One region of the Streptomyces sp. NPDC002754 genome, then DNA from elsewhere that is predicted to be linked to it. Evidence: riboswitches for the same ligand, from Rfam matches in the RefSeq annotation. Region 1 holds a riboswitch; the other holds the start of a gene.

Region 1 (7,691 bases):
TGAGCTTCTGGGAGGCCTCTGCGCGCTCCTGGGCGAGCGTGCGCTGCTTCTCCTGGACCTTCTTGAGCGACTCGAGCTGCTGGGCGCTGAGCGAGTCCAGCGTCGAGGCCTTGTCGAGGTAGCTGTCCGGGTCGGAGGAGAGGAAGAGCTGGACCGAGGGGTCGATGCCGCCGGAGCGGTACTGCTGTCCCGCGAGCGTGCCGAGGCCGGAGCGCAGCTCGTTCAGGTCGTCCTGCCCGCGGGCGACCTTGTCCTGGAGATCACCGATCTCCGACTCGAGCTTCTTCTGCTTCTCCTTGGCCCCGTTGTAGTGGTCGGTCGCCACACCGGCCTCTTCGTAGAGCTTGTCGACCTTGTCCTTGACTTCGCTCCTGCTGGGCTTGGGTGCTGCACTGGCGGCCTGAGAGGCAAGGGCCACGGCAGCGGCTGCGGTCGCGGTGAGCACGGTCACGCGGGTGCGGCTCGGCTGCTTGGGTCGACGGTGGGACGCCACGAAGGCGAGCTCCTTCTTCCTCCAGCCGCCTACCGATGCGCCGGCGGGCGGTGCCCCTCCACCGTCACCCCTTATAGGTGATCACCCGAGCGGAGGTTCGAGCCGACCTTAGTGACCTCTTCGTGATCAGTTCAAATCCCTCAGAGAAAAAACTCAGTCACTCGCTGCATTCTTTGCACTCAACTCACATGCAGTGATGTCCGCTTGACGCTACGTTGCGTGAAGGTTTCGCCAATTCGGGCATTCGACACGGATGTTGCGCGTGTGACTTAAGTAACTCGGAACCTCTTTTGGGGGAACGTCAGTTGTGCGAGAGCCGTTTAAGGAGCACCACGGAGGCGACGGGGCGCGCCCCCGCCTTCGCGATGCCGTCCGCGACCTCCCGGTCGGTCGACACGACGATGACGGGGCGCCCCGACGGTTCGGCGCGCACGAGCTGGCGGATCAGCTCGTCCGCCGTGACCCCCGGCTTGGAGAACAGCACCCGCACCCCGCGCGGTGGCGCGAGCAGTACGGGCGCGGCGAGTTCGGCCCCGTCGAAGACGCACGTCACCTCCGCGCCCGTCTGGGCCGCGAGCTGCGACAGCGAGCCGAGCAGGCGCAGCCGCTGCTTCTCCAGGGGCATCGTCGGATAGCCGGTCTTCGTGACGTTGTACCCGTCGACGACGAGGTGCGCCTGCGGCAGCGCCAGCAACTGGTCGAGGATCGCCGGGTCGTGCTCGTGCAGGGCGCGGGCCGCGATGTCCTTCGGCGTCATCCGGCCCGGCTCCACGGCGTCCACGGAGTCGGCGGGCCGCGCGGACACCGGCGGCAGCGCGAGCTCCCTGCGCAGCCCCTGGGCCGCGTCCAGGACCGTGTCCAGGAGCAGCCGCACCCGCATGTCCTCGACGCTGCGCCCCTCGCGGGCCGCCCGGCGGGAGGACTCGAGGGCCGACTCGGCCTCGCCGAGCCGCGACTTGAGCCGGCGCGTCTCGCTCTCCGCCGCCGATACCTGGGCCTGCCCCTCGGCGCGCACCACGTCGGTCTCGGCCCTCGCCTTGCGCACGGCGGCCTCGCCGCGCTTCACGTCGCTGAGCGCGGCCCGCAGCTTGCGCTCCACGGAGGCGACCTCGCGCTTGGCGGCGTCGGACTCGGCGCGCAGCCGCTCCGTCTCGGTCTTGGTGTGGGCCCGGGCCTCGGCCAGCTCGGCGCGCAGCCGCTCGAGTTCGGCACGGGTCTCGTCGTCGGCCCGCTCGGCGTCGGCCCGCTCGGCGTCCTCGCCCGCGGCGGCGACGAGCTTCACCCAGCCGACGGGCCGCAGCACATACGCGGCCGCCGCCACATCCAGCGGATCGGCCGCGGGTGGCGGGGATCCCGCCTCCAGGGCGGCCGCCAGCTCGGACTGCGCCTCCCGCAGGCGCTCCCCGATGCGCTGCCGGAACAGCGGGTCGCTCTCCAGGGCCGCGGCCATGGCGTTGCCGGCGAACTTCATCCGCCGGGTCGGGGCGAAGCGGGCATACTGCCGCAACTGGGACGGGAGTTCACCCACCGTCAGACCGCCGAAGCCGTCCGACGCGATCTGCACGACCCGTCGTCGTACCCCCTCGGGCAGCGGGCGGTCGAGCACCTCGGCGGCGCCGCCCTCCCCGGCCTCCCCGCCTGTGCTCTCCACCATCCGTCACCCCAATGTCGCTGTGGAGCCGCTCCTCAGGAGTCGGCGCCCGGCCTGTCCACCAGTTCCACCTGATCCACCGCGTTGCACCACCGGCAGCGCACCGACTCGATGGTCTCACTGACCACCTCGCGCTCCTCCACCTTCGGCTCACCGGCCAGGTCCAGGTGGACGTACTCGACGACCTTCGAGGACCGCGTGACGTCGAACCGCGTCAGGTTGCCGCACAGGGTGCAGCGCCAGCGGGTGGTGGCGGTCGGCAGGGGAACCGTCATCGAGTGGTGCCTTCTTCCGGATGCATACGGATTGCGTGGTGCTGCTTTATTGCCCGTAACCCTACGGCCTGCCGTACGCCGCCCGCTCCCCGCCTTGCGTCATGCTCTGTCCATGATCGGCAATGGGCGCTCCGCGATCGACAGGCTGACCGCATTCCTCAGAGGTCACCCGGCTCCGGTCACGTACAGCATCATCGCGGTCTGCTGTGTGGTCTTCGTGCTGTCCCCCGCCTCGGGCCTGAACCCCGGCTACGGCACCGGCGACCAGCTGCTCGCCGCGCAGAGTGCCTACTTCGAGCGCTGGGGCGTGGTCCCCGGCGAGCTGTTCGACGGTTCGGCGCGGGCCCTGCTCACCCCTCTCACGGCCCTGTTCGTGCACGGCAGCTGGCTGCACCTGCTGGGCAACATGCTCTTCCTCTACGTGTTCGGGGCCATGGTCGAGGAACGCATGGGCCGCCTCTCGTACGCCCTGTTCTACGGGGTCAGCGGCTATCTGGCGCTGCTCGGGTACACGGTCGCGCACGCCGATTCCGACCAGAGCCTGGTCGGCGCGTCGGGGGCGATCTCGGCGGTCCTCGGCGCGTTCCTCTACCTGTTCCCCGGGGCCCGCGTGACGAGCCTCTTCCCCTTTCTCCTCTTCCTGCCGCTGCGGTTCCCTGCATGGGTGGTGCTGCCGTTCTGGGTGGCACTGCAGTGGGTGGCAGCGGGGCAGGTCAGCCAGGGGCCGGGAGTGGCGTATCTGGCGCACCTGGTCGGGTTCTCCGTCGGGTTCCTGTGGGCGTGGGTGCGGTATCGGGGGCGGGCTACAGTTGAGCCGACCCATGCCACGGCCACCGAGGGAGACAGCCAGCCGTGATCACCGCGATCGTGCTCATCAAGACCAGCGTGGACCGGATCCCCGAGATCGCCGAGTCGATCGCGGCCCTGGACAGTGTCAGCGAGGTCTTCTCCGTGACCGGCACCTACGACCTGATCGCCATGGTCCGCGTCGCCCGGCACGACGACCTGGCGGATGTCATCCCCGGGAAGATCAGCAAGATCCAGGGCGTCGAGGGCACGGACACGCACGTCGCGTTCCGTACGTACTCGCAGCACGACCTGGAGGCGGCGTTCGCCATCGGCCTGGACTCCTGAGCGCACACAGCACGCACGACGAAGGCCGCCCCGAGGGGCGGCCTTTCTCATGTCGTCAGTGCCGTACGGCGGGTCAGACCGCCGGGACGCAACGCCCGTCCTCAGTGCGGTAGTTCCACTTCGCGCCGTCCCGCACGAGCTCCGTCACGGCGGTCACGAAGCGCTCCACGTGCTCGTCGGGCGTCCCGGCGCCGAAGCTGACGCGGATGGCGTTGAGGGACTTCTCGCCCGGCGCGGCCTCCGGGGCGCCGCACTCGCCCTGCTGCTGCGGGTCGGAGCCGAGCAGCGTGCGCACCAGCGGGTGGGCGCAGAACAGGCCGTCGCGCACACCGATCCCGTACTCGGCGGAGAGCGCGGCGGCGAAGTGCGAGGAGTTCCAGCCGTCCACGACGAACGAGAGGACGCCCACGCGCGGCGCGTCGTCCCCGAACAGGGACAGCACCTTCACCTCGGGCACGGCCGCGAGCCCCTCCTGGACCTTGCGGATCAGGTACTGCTCGCGGGCGACGAGGTTGTCGAACCCGGCCTCGGTCAGCGCCTTGCAGGCGGAGGCGATGGAGTACACGCCGATGACGTTCGGCGAACCGGCCTCGTGACGGGCGGCGGTGGCGTGCCACTCGACGTCCACGCCGCCGTCGGCGCGCCGCGCGACCTTCTTGGACGCGCCACCGCCCGCGAGGTACGGCTCGGCCTCCGTCAGCCAGTCGGAGCGGCCCGCGAGCACGCCCGAACCGAAGGGCGCGTACAGCTTGTGCCCGGAGAAGGCGACCCAGTCGACATCCAACTCCCGTACGGATACGGGGTGGTGGGGCGCGAGCTGCGCGGCGTCGAGCACGATGCGGGCACCGTGCGCGTGAGCCGCCGCCGCGAGCTCGCGCACCGGCCAGAGCTCACCGGTGACGTTCGAGGCACCGGTGACGCAGACGAGCGCCGAACCAATGGGGCCTCCCCTGCTCGAACGAAGTTGAGAGCTTGGGGAAGGATCACGGTCGGCGAGGGCCCGCTCCAGAGTGGCGACGGCCTCGCCGGGCGTACGAGGGGCGTTGAGGTACGTGACCCGCGCGTCGCGCCACGGCAGCAGCGAGGCGTGGTGCTCGGTCTCGAAGACGAACACCTCACAGTCGGCGGGCAGCGCGGCGGCGAGCAGGTTCAGCGAGTCGGTGGTCGAGCGGGTGAAGACGACCTGGTCGTCCTCGCGGCAGCCGAGGAACTCGGCGACGGCGACCCGGGAGTTCTCGAACAGGTCGGTGGACAGCTGCGACAGGTACCCGGCGCCGCGGTGCACGCTCCCGTAGTACGGCGCGTAGGCGGCGACGTCGTCCCACACCCGCTGCAGGGCGGGCGCGCTGGCCGCGTAGTCGAGTGCGGCGTACGTGACTTCGCCACCGGTGACGAGCGGCACGGTGACGTCCCGGCCGAGGACCGCGAGCGGGGCCGCGGTCTCGGCAGGGGTCTCGGTGCAGGCGGCGGCGTCGACGGAAACAGACATGGGTGAACTCCCTGGCGCGATCAGCGAATTGACCATGCGGGAGCGCTGTACGACAGAGCTCGACCGCAGGGAAAGAAGAGTGAAACGGGTGGGCGGAGGCGGGGCCGGAACGCCCTATCGCATTCGCTTGCTCACGAGACTGCTCCCTTGAGGACCAGGACCCCAGGGTTGTTCGCAGGGGTCCGCGCTTGCCATGGACCTTGCTGTCCACGGCCTGGTCTTCACCCGGGGCACCCCGCCACGGACGGAGGGTTGCCGGACAGCGAGCCGGGGCTTAATCGCTGTCACTCATGACCTGCGCAGCATCTTGCCACACGATCCTGCCGGTGCCCACCGCAGTCCGGATGCCGGACCGCGGTGGGCGCCACACTCACCTGTTGCTGGCCGCCACCCACCGCTCCAGGGCGGACTTCGCCGCGCCGGAGTCGATCGATTCGGCGGCCCGGTCCATGCCGGCCCGGATCTGCTCGACGAGCGTGCCCCCGCCGGGCCGCACGGCCACCAGGGCCGCCGCCGCGTTCAGCAGCACCGCGTCGCGCACGGGCCCCCGCTCGCCGTCGAGGAGGCGCCGGGCGACCTCCGCGTTGTACGAGGGGTCGCCGCCGCGCAGCGCCTCGATGGGCACGGTGTCGATGCCGACGTCGCGCGGGTCGAAGGACTCCTCGCGCACGGCGCCGTCCCGGACCATCCACACGCGCGAGGTCCCGGTGGTGGTCAGCTCGTCGAGCCCGTCGTCGCCGCGGAACACCAGGGACGAGTTGCCGCGCTCGGCGAAGACCCCGGCCACGATCGGCGCCATCCGGGCATCGGCGACGCCGACGGCCTGCGCCTTCACCTTGGCCGGGTTGGTCAGCGGGCCCAGCAGGTTGAAGACCGTGCGGATGCCGAGCTGGCCGCGCGCGGCGCCCGCGTAGCGCAGCGCGGGGTGGAACTTTATGGCGAAGCAGAACGTGATGCCGGCTTCCTCCGCGACCTCGGGCACCCGCTTCGGCGCCAGGTCGAGATTGACGCCCAGCTTCTCCAGTACGTCGGAGGAGCCGGAGGCCGAGGAGGCGGCACGGTTGCCGTGCTTGACGACCTTGGCGCCGGCGCCCGCGATGACGATCGCCGCCATGGTGGAGATGTTGACCGTCTTCGCGCCGTCCCCGCCGGTGCCGACGATGTCGACGGTCTCGCCGGGCACGTCGATCACGTTGGCGTGCTCGTACATGCCGCGTACGAGACCGGAGATCTCCTGCACGGTCTCGCCCTTGGCGCGCAGCGCCACCGCGAACCCGGCGATCTGCGCGTCGGTGGCCTCGCCCCGCATGATCCGGTCCATCGCCCAGGCGGTGTCGTCGGCGCTCTGGTCGCGGCCCTCCAGCAGGCCGTTCAGGACGGCGGGCCAGGAACGGTCCGCCGAGGTGTTGCCTCCAGCGGGGTTCAAAGCGCTCATGGCCGCTCCTGTGTGCATCTGTGGGTTGAAAGGTGCTGCGGTCCCACCCTATCCAGGTCCCGGGACCGCGAAGAGCCCCCGTCCAGGCACTGGACGAGGGCTCTCGCGGTGGCTTGCAGCGACGAATCAGAGATCAGTGATGGCCGTGGCCGCTGGTGATCTCCTTGTACTCCTCGGCGGTCGGCTTCGGGATCTGGTTGTTCTCCCCGTAGTAACCGCGCGAGAGCTTGCCGCGCAGCTTCTGCAGCCGCGAGACCTTGCGCTCGACACCGTTCTCGTCGACCGTCGGGCCGATCTCGGCCGGCTGGTACTGCTCGTGCGCCGTGAGCGTGTGCAGCGCCTCCTGGTCGAGCGGCTCGTGCACCTCGACGAACTCACCGTGCGGCAGGCGCTTGATGATGCCGGACTCGCGTCCGTGCAGCACCTTGTCCTTGTCGCGGCGCTGGAGGCCGAGACAGATGCGCTTGGTGATGATGAAGGCGATGACCGGTCCGACGAAGAACGCGATCCGGACGAACCAGGTGATGGCGTTGATCGACAGGTGGAAGTGCGTGGCCCAGAGGTCGTTTCCACCACCGATGAGCAGCACCATGTACCAGGTGATCCACGCGACGCCGAAGGCCGTACGCGTCGGAGCGTTGCGCGGGCGGTCCAGGATGTGGTGCTCGCGCTTGTCGCCGGTGACCCAGGACTCGATGAACGGGTAGACCGCGATCGCGACCAGGACCAGCGGGAAGACGACCACCAGTGGGATGGCCACGCCCAGGACGAGCGTATGACCCCAGAAGTCGATCTCCCAGCCAGGCATCACACGGATCAGGCCCTCGGAGAAGCCCATGTACCAGTCGGGCTGGGCACCGGTGGACACCTGGTCCGGCCGGTACGGACCGATGGCCCAGATCGGGTTGATCGTCGCGATCGCGGCGATCACCGCGATGACGCCGAAGACCAGGAAGAAGAAGCCACCCGCCTTGGCCATGTAGACCGGGAGCAGCGGCATGCCGACGACGTTCTTGTTGGTCTTTCCGGCACCCGCGAACTGCGTGTGCTTGTGGTAGAAGACCAGGATCAGGTGCGCCGCCATCAGGCCGAGCATGATGCCCGGCAACAGCAGGATGTGGATCGAGTAGAACCGTGCGACGAAGTCGCCGCCCGGGAACTCGCCACCGAAGAGGAAGAACGACATGTACGTGCCGACGATCGGCACGGACAGG
Region 2 (7,691 bases), on a different contig from region 1:
CGGTGGTGACGCCGGCGAACAGCGAGGTGACGTCGGACTCGGCCGTGTAGTAGTGCGGGCCGCCGACCTCGGCCGGGGTGCGCACCGCGTTCTCCACGGCCACCTGGGACTCGGGCCCGCCGTTCACCCGCACCCGGGGCCGCGTGTCCAGCGGGCCGCTGTCGGTCGGCGAGGTGGCGGGGCCCGCGGTGTCGCAGCGGTTGATCTGGTTGCGGCCCAGTTTGTACGTGCCGTCGTTGCCGCCCCAGAACAGGCGGGCGTACGCGACCGTGGCGCCCGGCGGGATCGTCACCTCACCGGTCGAGGAGTTCAGGACGCCGGTGCCGAACCCGGCCGTGTCCGTGTACTGCATGTCGAACTGGTTGTTGTTCTCCGTCGTGGTCCCGGCTTGTGCGGCTCGACACCGCGCCGCGTCGTCCGCGGGAGTGGACGGGCACTGCATGACGGTGTTGCCGAGGGTGATGAAGTCGCCGTACAGCGCTTCCTCGTACCGCTTGGCGAAGGGGTCGACGACGACGGCGGACGCGGGGACGGCCGCGGCGACGAGTGTCGCGGCGGCCGTTACTGTGGCGGCGAGCGCCGCCATGCCCTTGAGATGTTTAAGCCACATAAGGGGCAATCTAGGCAATAATCATGATCATCCCGCGATTACGCCGCGCGACGCTCCGCATACTCACCGATTTCGATCATCGGCGGCCGCTCCTCCGTGTCGACCTCGTGGGTGCGCGGCTCGAAGCCGTCCTCGCCCCGCTCGAACTGCGTGAGCACCGGCCTGATGAGGTGCCCGCGCGCCAGCCGCAGCTGGGCGGTGCGGTAGATCGCCGCCGCCATCCGGCCGAGCGCCTGCCCGTCCTGGTGCCGGTGCTTGCGCACGCCGACGTCGACCTGGGCCAGCGCGTCCAGGCCCACGGTGTGCAGCGCGTCCACGAGCAGGCCGAGCTCCACGCCGTATCCGACGGGGAACGGGAGCCGCTCGAGGAGCGAGCGCCGGGCCGCGTACTCGCCGCCCAACGGCTGGACGAATCCGGCCAGTTGGGGCCAGTGCAGATTGAGTATCGGCCGCGCCATCAGCTCGGTCACCCGGCCGCCCTCCCCGGTGGCCCCGGCCAGCGGACGGTCGTACATCGCCTTCACGAAGTGCACGCCCGGATCGGTCAGGAGCGGCCCGACGATCCCGGAGACGAAGTCCGCGGAGAACTCCTTCAGGTCGGCGTCGACGAAACACACGATGTCACCGGACGTGACGAAAAGGGAGCGCCACAGCACCTCGCCCTTGCCGGGCCTTGCCGGGATCCGCGGCAGGATCGCGTCCCGGTGCTCGACGCGCGCCCCGGCCGCCGCCGCGACCTGGGAGGTGCGGTCGGTGGAGCCGGAGTCGATCACGACGAGCTCGTCGACGAGCGGCACCGCGTCCGTCATCAGCGTCCGCCGGATCTCGGAGACGATCTCGCCGACCGTCTCCTCCTCGTTCAGCGCGGGCAGTACGACACTCACCGTCTGCCCCGACGCGTGCTTGGCGGCGACCAACCGGTGCAGCGGATGGTCCGCCACGGACCAGGAGCGCCTGTTCAGCCAGCGCTCGACCTCTTCCAGCACGGTCTGGGTTCCTTCCCTAAGGATCGACATGTGATCCATCTCGCGGTTCGGACGACTATCTCTGCGGTCCGGGCCTTCGGTTACAGTCTTGAACAAGGTCGGTGACCATCGCATGCCGGGGGTCGCCTGCCGTACACAACTGAATCCACACAATCGAATACCGCTCATCCAGAGGGGCAGAGGGAAACGGCCCGTTGAAGCCCCGGCAACCCTCCAGCCGGTCTCGTTTCGCACACTCCAGTGCGCTCGCGAGGCTCCCGGCTAGTGAAGGTGCCAAATCCGTCTCGTGGCGAGATGCGTCACGGGAAAGATGAGGAGAAAGGGCCTCGCCTCTCATGGCTGTACAGACTGTCGCCACCGAAACCGCCGCCACCGACGCCGTCGACCTTGGTCCGGCATCCGGCCTCTCCTGCCGCGAGTGCGGCGCCGTCGTCCCGCTCGGCCCCGTCTTCGCCTGCGCCGAGTGTTTCGGCCCGCTCGAAGTCGCGTACGACCTCCCCGTCGGTGACCCCGAGACGCTGCGCAAGCAGATCGAGGCAGGACCCGCCAACATCTGGCGCTACGCCCCGCTGCTGCCCGTCCCGGCCGACGTCGCCGAGAAGCCGAACATCAACCCCGGCTGGACCAAGCTCGTCAAGGCCGACAACCTCGGCCGTGAACTGGGCGTCGCCGAGGGCAAGTTGTTCGTCAAGGACGACTCCGGCAACCCGACGCACTCCTTCAAGGACCGCGTCGTCGCGCAGGCCATCGAGGCCGCCCGCGCCTTCGGCTTCACCACGCTCTCCTGCTCCTCCACCGGCAACCTGGCCGGCGCCGTCGGCGCCGCTGCCGCCCGTGCCGGCTTCCGGTCCTGCGTGTTCATCCCGCACGACCTGGAAGAGGGCAAGGTCGTCATGGCCGGCGTCTACGGCGGTGACCTCGTCGCCATCGAGGGCAACTACGACGACGTGAACCGCTTCTGCTCCGAGCTCATCGGCGACCCGCTGGGCGAGGGTTGGGGCTTCGTCAACGTCAACCTGCGCCCGTACTACGGCGAGGGTTCCAAGACGCTCGCGTACGAGATCTGCGAGCAGCTGGGCTGGGTCCTTCCCGACCAGCTGGTCATCCCGATCGCGTCCGGCTCGCAGTTCACGAAGATCGACAAGGGCCTGAAGGAGCTGATCAAGCTCGGCCTCGTCGAGGACAAGCCGTACAAGCTGTTCGGCGCCCAGGCCGAGGGCTGCTCCCCGGTCTCCGTCGCCTACAAGGGCGGCCACGACGTGGTCCGCCCGCAGAAGCCGACCACCATCGCCAAGTCCCTCGCCATCGGCAACCCCGCCGACGGCCCCTACGTCCTCGACATCGCGCGCCGTACCGGCGGCGCCGTGGAGGACGTGAACGACGAGCAGGTCGTCGACGCGATCAAGCTGCTCGCGCGCACGGAGGGCATCTTCGCCGAGACCGCCGGTGGTGTGACCCTCGGCGTCACGCAGAAGCTCATCGAGGCGGGCCAGATCGACCCGTCGCTGACCACGGTGGTCCTGAACACCGGTGACGGCCTCAAGACGCTTGCCGCGGTCGCCGATTCGTCCCAGGCCACGGCCACGATCCGGCCGAACCTCGACGCGTTCCGCGAGGCCGGCCTCGCCGCCGACCACTGAGCCCGACCGACTTGTAGCAACAGGAGTTACCACCATGAGCGTCAACGTTCGCATCCCCACCATCCTGCGCACCTACACGGGCGGCAAGTCCGAGGTCGCCGCAGAGGGCGGCACCCTCGCCGACGTCATCGCCGACCTCGAGAAGAACCACACCGGCATCGCCGCCCGCGTCCTCGACGACCAGGGCAAGCTGCGCCGCTTCGTGAACGTCTACGTGAACGACGACGACGTCCGCTTCGAGCAGGGCCTCGAGACGGCGACGCCGGACGGCGCGGGCGTCTCGATCATTCCGGCCGTCGCCGGCGGCTGATCGTTCGCGTTCTACCCAGAGTTATCCGAATTGCCCTCTCCGCCAGAGAAGCGGAGGGGGCAATTCTGCATGGTTGAGCGCGGTACAGTTGGGGAAGCTGCTGCGTTTCCATGAACGGTGCATGACGGGCGCATATGAGTTCTCGCCCGGAGCCCGACAAGAAGTAGCCAAAGTAACCGGCCCATTCGGGCCTTTTATGGCATTTGCGCGGCCCGACTTGCCCTGGGATCCGGTGAGTTGGCCCGGTTCCCCCGATCTGGCGTGCCCAGAATTCTCGTCCGATTGACCTGTTGCAGACGGCAGTTGGGCAGATACATTCAGCCGCGGTCGACGCGTTCCGGCGCACACCCCCATATCCCATGGGGCGTGAGGTCTGACCCGGGTCCGCGAAGTGCGGTCCTGCGTAAGGGCCAGTAATAGGGGAGTTAGGCATGGCTCAGGGCACCGTCAAGTGGTTCAACGCGGAGAAGGGGTACGGCTTCATCGCGGTCGACGGTGGTGCGGATGTGTTCGTCCACTACAGCGCGATTCAGATGGACGGCTACCGCACCCTCGAAGAGGGTCAGCGGGTGGAATTCGAGATCTCGCAGGGCCAGAAGGGGCCGCAGGCCGACATGGTCCGCGTGGCCGCCGGCTGAACGCGCGTCCGACTGCAAGCTTGCACGTCGCACGTCATGAAGGGCTCGTCTCCCGGGTGACCGGGGGGCGGGCCCTTCGTGCTGCGTGGGACTGTTCGCGATGAGGAGAGCACCTTGCACTCGAGGGGGTCGAGTGCTAATCATTGGGCTTAGCACTCTCCGAGTGAGAGTGACAGAACTTGGATCGGGTCGGTGAGGTCCGGGGGCCGGGTGGTGCAAGGAACCACACGGTCTGCAGACCGTCCGTCGCGGGCACCAGCACGGTCCGTTTGCTTGCTTTTCCACCCCGTCCGGGAGGACCACTTCACATGGCCAAGATCATCGCGTTCGACGAGGAGGCACGGCGCGGCCTCGAGCGCGGCATGAACCAGCTCGCCGACGCCGTCAAGGTGACCCTGGGCCCCAAGGGTCGCAACGTCGTCCTCGAGAAGAAGTGGGGCGCCCCCACGATCACCAACGATGGTGTGTCCATCGCCAAGGAGATCGAGCTCGAGGACCCGTACGAGAAGATCGGCGCCGAGCTGGTCAAGGAGGTCGCGAAGAAGACGGACGACGTCGCCGGTGACGGCACGACGACCGCGACCGTCCTGGCCCAGGCGCTCGTTCGCGAAGGCCTTCGCAACGTAGCCGCCGGCGCCAACCCGATGGCCCTCAAGCGCGGCATCGAGCGCGCCACCGAGGCCGTCTCCGCCGCTCTCCTCGAGCAGGCCAAGGAGGTGGAGACCAAGGAGCAGATCGCCTCCACCGCCTCCATCTCGGCCGCCGACACCCAGATCGGCGAGCTCATCGCCGAGGCCATGGACAAGGTCGGCAAGGAAGGCGTCATCACCGTCGAGGAGTCCCAGACCTTCGGTCTGGAGCTCGAGCTCACCGAGGGCATGCGCTTCGACAAGGGCTACATCTCGGCGTACTTCGCCACGGACATGGAGCGCATGGAGTCGTCGCTCGACGACCCGTACATCCTGATCGTGAACTCGAAGATCTCGAACGTGAAGGACCTCCTTCCGCTGCTCGAGAAGGTCATGCAGTCCGGCAAGCCGCTGCTGATCATCGCCGAGGACGTCGAGGGCGAGGCCCTGTCGACGCTGGTCGTCAACAAGATCCGTGGCACCTTCAAGTCCGTCGCCGTCAAGGCCCCGGGCTTCGGTGACCGCCGCAAGGCCATGCTCGGCGACATCGCCATCCTCACGGGCGGCACGGTCATCTCCGAGGAGGTCGGCCTCAAGCTCGAGAACGCCGGTCTCGACCTGCTCGGCCGCGCCCGCAAGGTCGTCATCACCAAGGACGAGACGACGATCGTCGACGGCTCCGGTGAGAGCGACCAGGTCCAGGGTCGCGTCAACCAGATCCGTGCCGAGATCGAGAACAGCGACTCGGACTACGACCGCGAGAAGCTCCAGGAGCGCCTCGCCAAGCTCGCCGGCGGCGTGGCCGTCATCAAGGCGGGCGCGGCCACCGAGGTCGAGCTCAAGGAGCGCAAGCACCGCATCGAGGACGCCGTTCGCAACGCGAAGGCGGCCGTCGAAGAGGGCATCGTCGCCGGTGGTGGCGTGGCCCTCCTCCAGGCCTCCGCGGTGTTCGAGAAGCTGGAGCTCGAGGGTGACGAGGCGACCGGCGCCAACGCCGTGAAGCTCGCGCTCGAGGCCCCGCTCAAGCAGATCGCCGTCAACGGTGGTCTCGAGGGTGGCGTCGTCGTGGAGAAGGTGCGCAACCTGACCGTCGGTCACGGTCTGAACGCCGCCACGGGTGACTACGTCGACATGATCGCCGAGGGCATCATCGACCCGGCGAAGGTCACGCGCTCTGCCCTGCAGAACGCCGCGTCCATCGCCGCGCTGTTCCTCACCACCGAGGCTGTCATCGCCGACAAGCCGGAGAAGGCGGGCGCTGCGCCGGCCGGTGGCGGGATGCCGGGCGGTGACATGGACTTCTGAGCCGGTCGCGGTTCAGCTCGTCTGTAACCCGAGGGCGGCACTGTCTCTACGTGAGACGGTGCCGCCCTCGGGCGTTTTGTTGCGGCCAGCCGTGGGTGCGGTCGCGGGGCTCTGCCCCGGGCCCCGCTGGCTCTCGTTCGAAGTGCGGGGCTTGAAAGATCGGGGCTCTGCCCCGGGCCCCGCGCCTCAATCGCCGGCGGGGCTTGAATGGGCGTCGGCGGGGCTTCAATGGGTCAGGCGGTTTTGACCGAGCCGGCGTCGATGAGGTGGTCGGTGCCTGTGGTCGCGGCGGCGAGGGGGGACGACAGGTAGGTGATCAGGGTCGCGACCTCTTCGGGTTCGATGAGGCGGTCGATGAGCATGCCTGTCGCCGTGGGCAGTCCGGCCAGGAGGTCGGTGTGGTCGATGCCCATGGCGGTGGCGACCCCGGCGCCGTAACCCGTCGGGCTCTCCCACATCGCGGTGCGGACCGGGCCCGGCGAGACGGTGTTCACCCGGACCCCCCGCGAGCCGAACTCCTCCGCCAGGCCCTTGCCGAACGCGGTGAGCGCGGCCTTGGCCGTGGCGTACGCGATGGGGCTGCCCTGCGGGACGCGGGCGCTGGTCGAGGAGACGTTGACGATCGAGCCGCGGGCGGCCAGCAGGGCGGGTAGCGCGGCGCGGGTGACGCGGACGGTGGCGGAGAAGTTCAGGTCCGTCACCTGCGCCCACTGGTCGTCGGTCAGGTCGAGGAAGCCGCCGCTCAGGGCGCCGTCGCCGCCCCCGACGTTGTTGACCAGGATGTCGATCCCGCCCAGCTCGGCCACGGCCTCCGTGACCAGCCGCTCGGCCCCGGCCGGGTCGGACAGGTCCACCGTCACCGGTATCGCCCCGGCCGCTTTCCACTCCGGGGCGGCGGTGCGGGCGGCTGCGACGACGCGTACGCCTTCGGCGGCCAGGGACTGGACGACGGCGAGCCCGATGCCTCGGCTGGCGCCCGTGACGAGGGCGGTCTTGCCGTTCAGTTGCAGGTCCATGACGCTCCCCTTGGTCGACACCTGCGTCTCAGGTGATGCGTTGAACATAGGATATGCGTCATGCGTGTTGCAAGTAGTTGGTGAGTTGCCACATTGGCGTACGCTTTTGAGGTCGTCCCCCATCGGAAGGATTTGCCCGCCATGGCGCAGCCCGCCTCCACGAAGCCGCTTCGTGCCGACACCGAACGGACCGTGCGCGCGATCCTCGAAGCGGCCGAGCGGGTGCTGGCCGTGAATCCGGCGGCGACGATGGAGCAGATCGCCGAGGCCGCCGGGGTCGCGCGGACCACGGTCCACCGGCGGTTCGCGTCGCGGGAGGCGTTGATCAGGGCGCTCGCGGCCTGGGCGACGCAGCGGTTCCACGAGGCGGTCGAGGCGGCGCGGCCGGAGACGTCGCCGCCGGCCGTCGCGCTCTATCAGGCGACCGTGAACGTGCTTCGGGTGAAGACCAGTTGGGGCTTCGCGATGGGCGCCCTCCCCCTCGCGGACCCTGAGGTCGCGCGCGTCCACGAGGACGTGATGACCCGCTGTGCGGCGCTGTTCTCGCGCGCCCGCGA

The links. A riboswitch is a leader RNA that binds a small molecule or an ion and turns the genes downstream of it on or off. The one in region 1 is predicted to bind S-adenosylmethionine.
Region 2: linked by a shared signal. The riboswitch ahead of thrC (threonine synthase) and the one ahead of ACWD2L_RS40315 (aminotransferase class V-fold PLP-dependent enzyme) in region 1 are both predicted to bind S-adenosylmethionine.

Annotation. Positions count from the first base shown of each region.
Region 1 covers NZ_JBSFVM010000060.1:3,508-11,198, reverse strand. Annotated here, with positions in the region: gene ACWD2L_RS40340 (NlpC/P60 family protein) at 1-493, opposite strand, end outside; gene ACWD2L_RS40335 (NYN domain-containing protein) at 795-2,147, opposite strand; gene ACWD2L_RS40330 (hypothetical protein) at 2,180-2,419, opposite strand; gene ACWD2L_RS40325 (rhomboid family intramembrane serine protease) at 2,532-3,275, shown strand; gene ACWD2L_RS40320 (Lrp/AsnC family transcriptional regulator) at 3,272-3,553, shown strand; gene ACWD2L_RS40315 (aminotransferase class V-fold PLP-dependent enzyme) at 3,627-5,042, opposite strand; SAM riboswitch class IV at 5,222-5,338, opposite strand; gene trpD (anthranilate phosphoribosyltransferase) at 5,413-6,477, opposite strand; gene qcrB (cytochrome bc1 complex cytochrome b subunit) at 6,611-7,691, opposite strand, start outside.
Region 2 covers NZ_JBSFVM010000059.1:8,813-16,503, forward strand. Annotated here, with positions in the region: gene ACWD2L_RS40235 (DUF7927 domain-containing protein) at 1-610, opposite strand, end outside; gene ACWD2L_RS40240 (glucosyl-3-phosphoglycerate synthase) at 649-1,596, opposite strand; SAM riboswitch class I at 1,758-1,913, shown strand; gene thrC (threonine synthase) at 1,932-3,236, shown strand; gene ACWD2L_RS40250 (MoaD/ThiS family protein) at 3,271-3,546, shown strand; gene ACWD2L_RS40255 (cold-shock protein) at 3,978-4,184, shown strand; gene groL (chaperonin GroEL) at 4,493-6,118, shown strand; gene ACWD2L_RS40265 (SDR family NAD(P)-dependent oxidoreductase) at 6,352-7,134, opposite strand; gene ACWD2L_RS40270 (TetR/AcrR family transcriptional regulator) at 7,276-7,691, shown strand, end outside.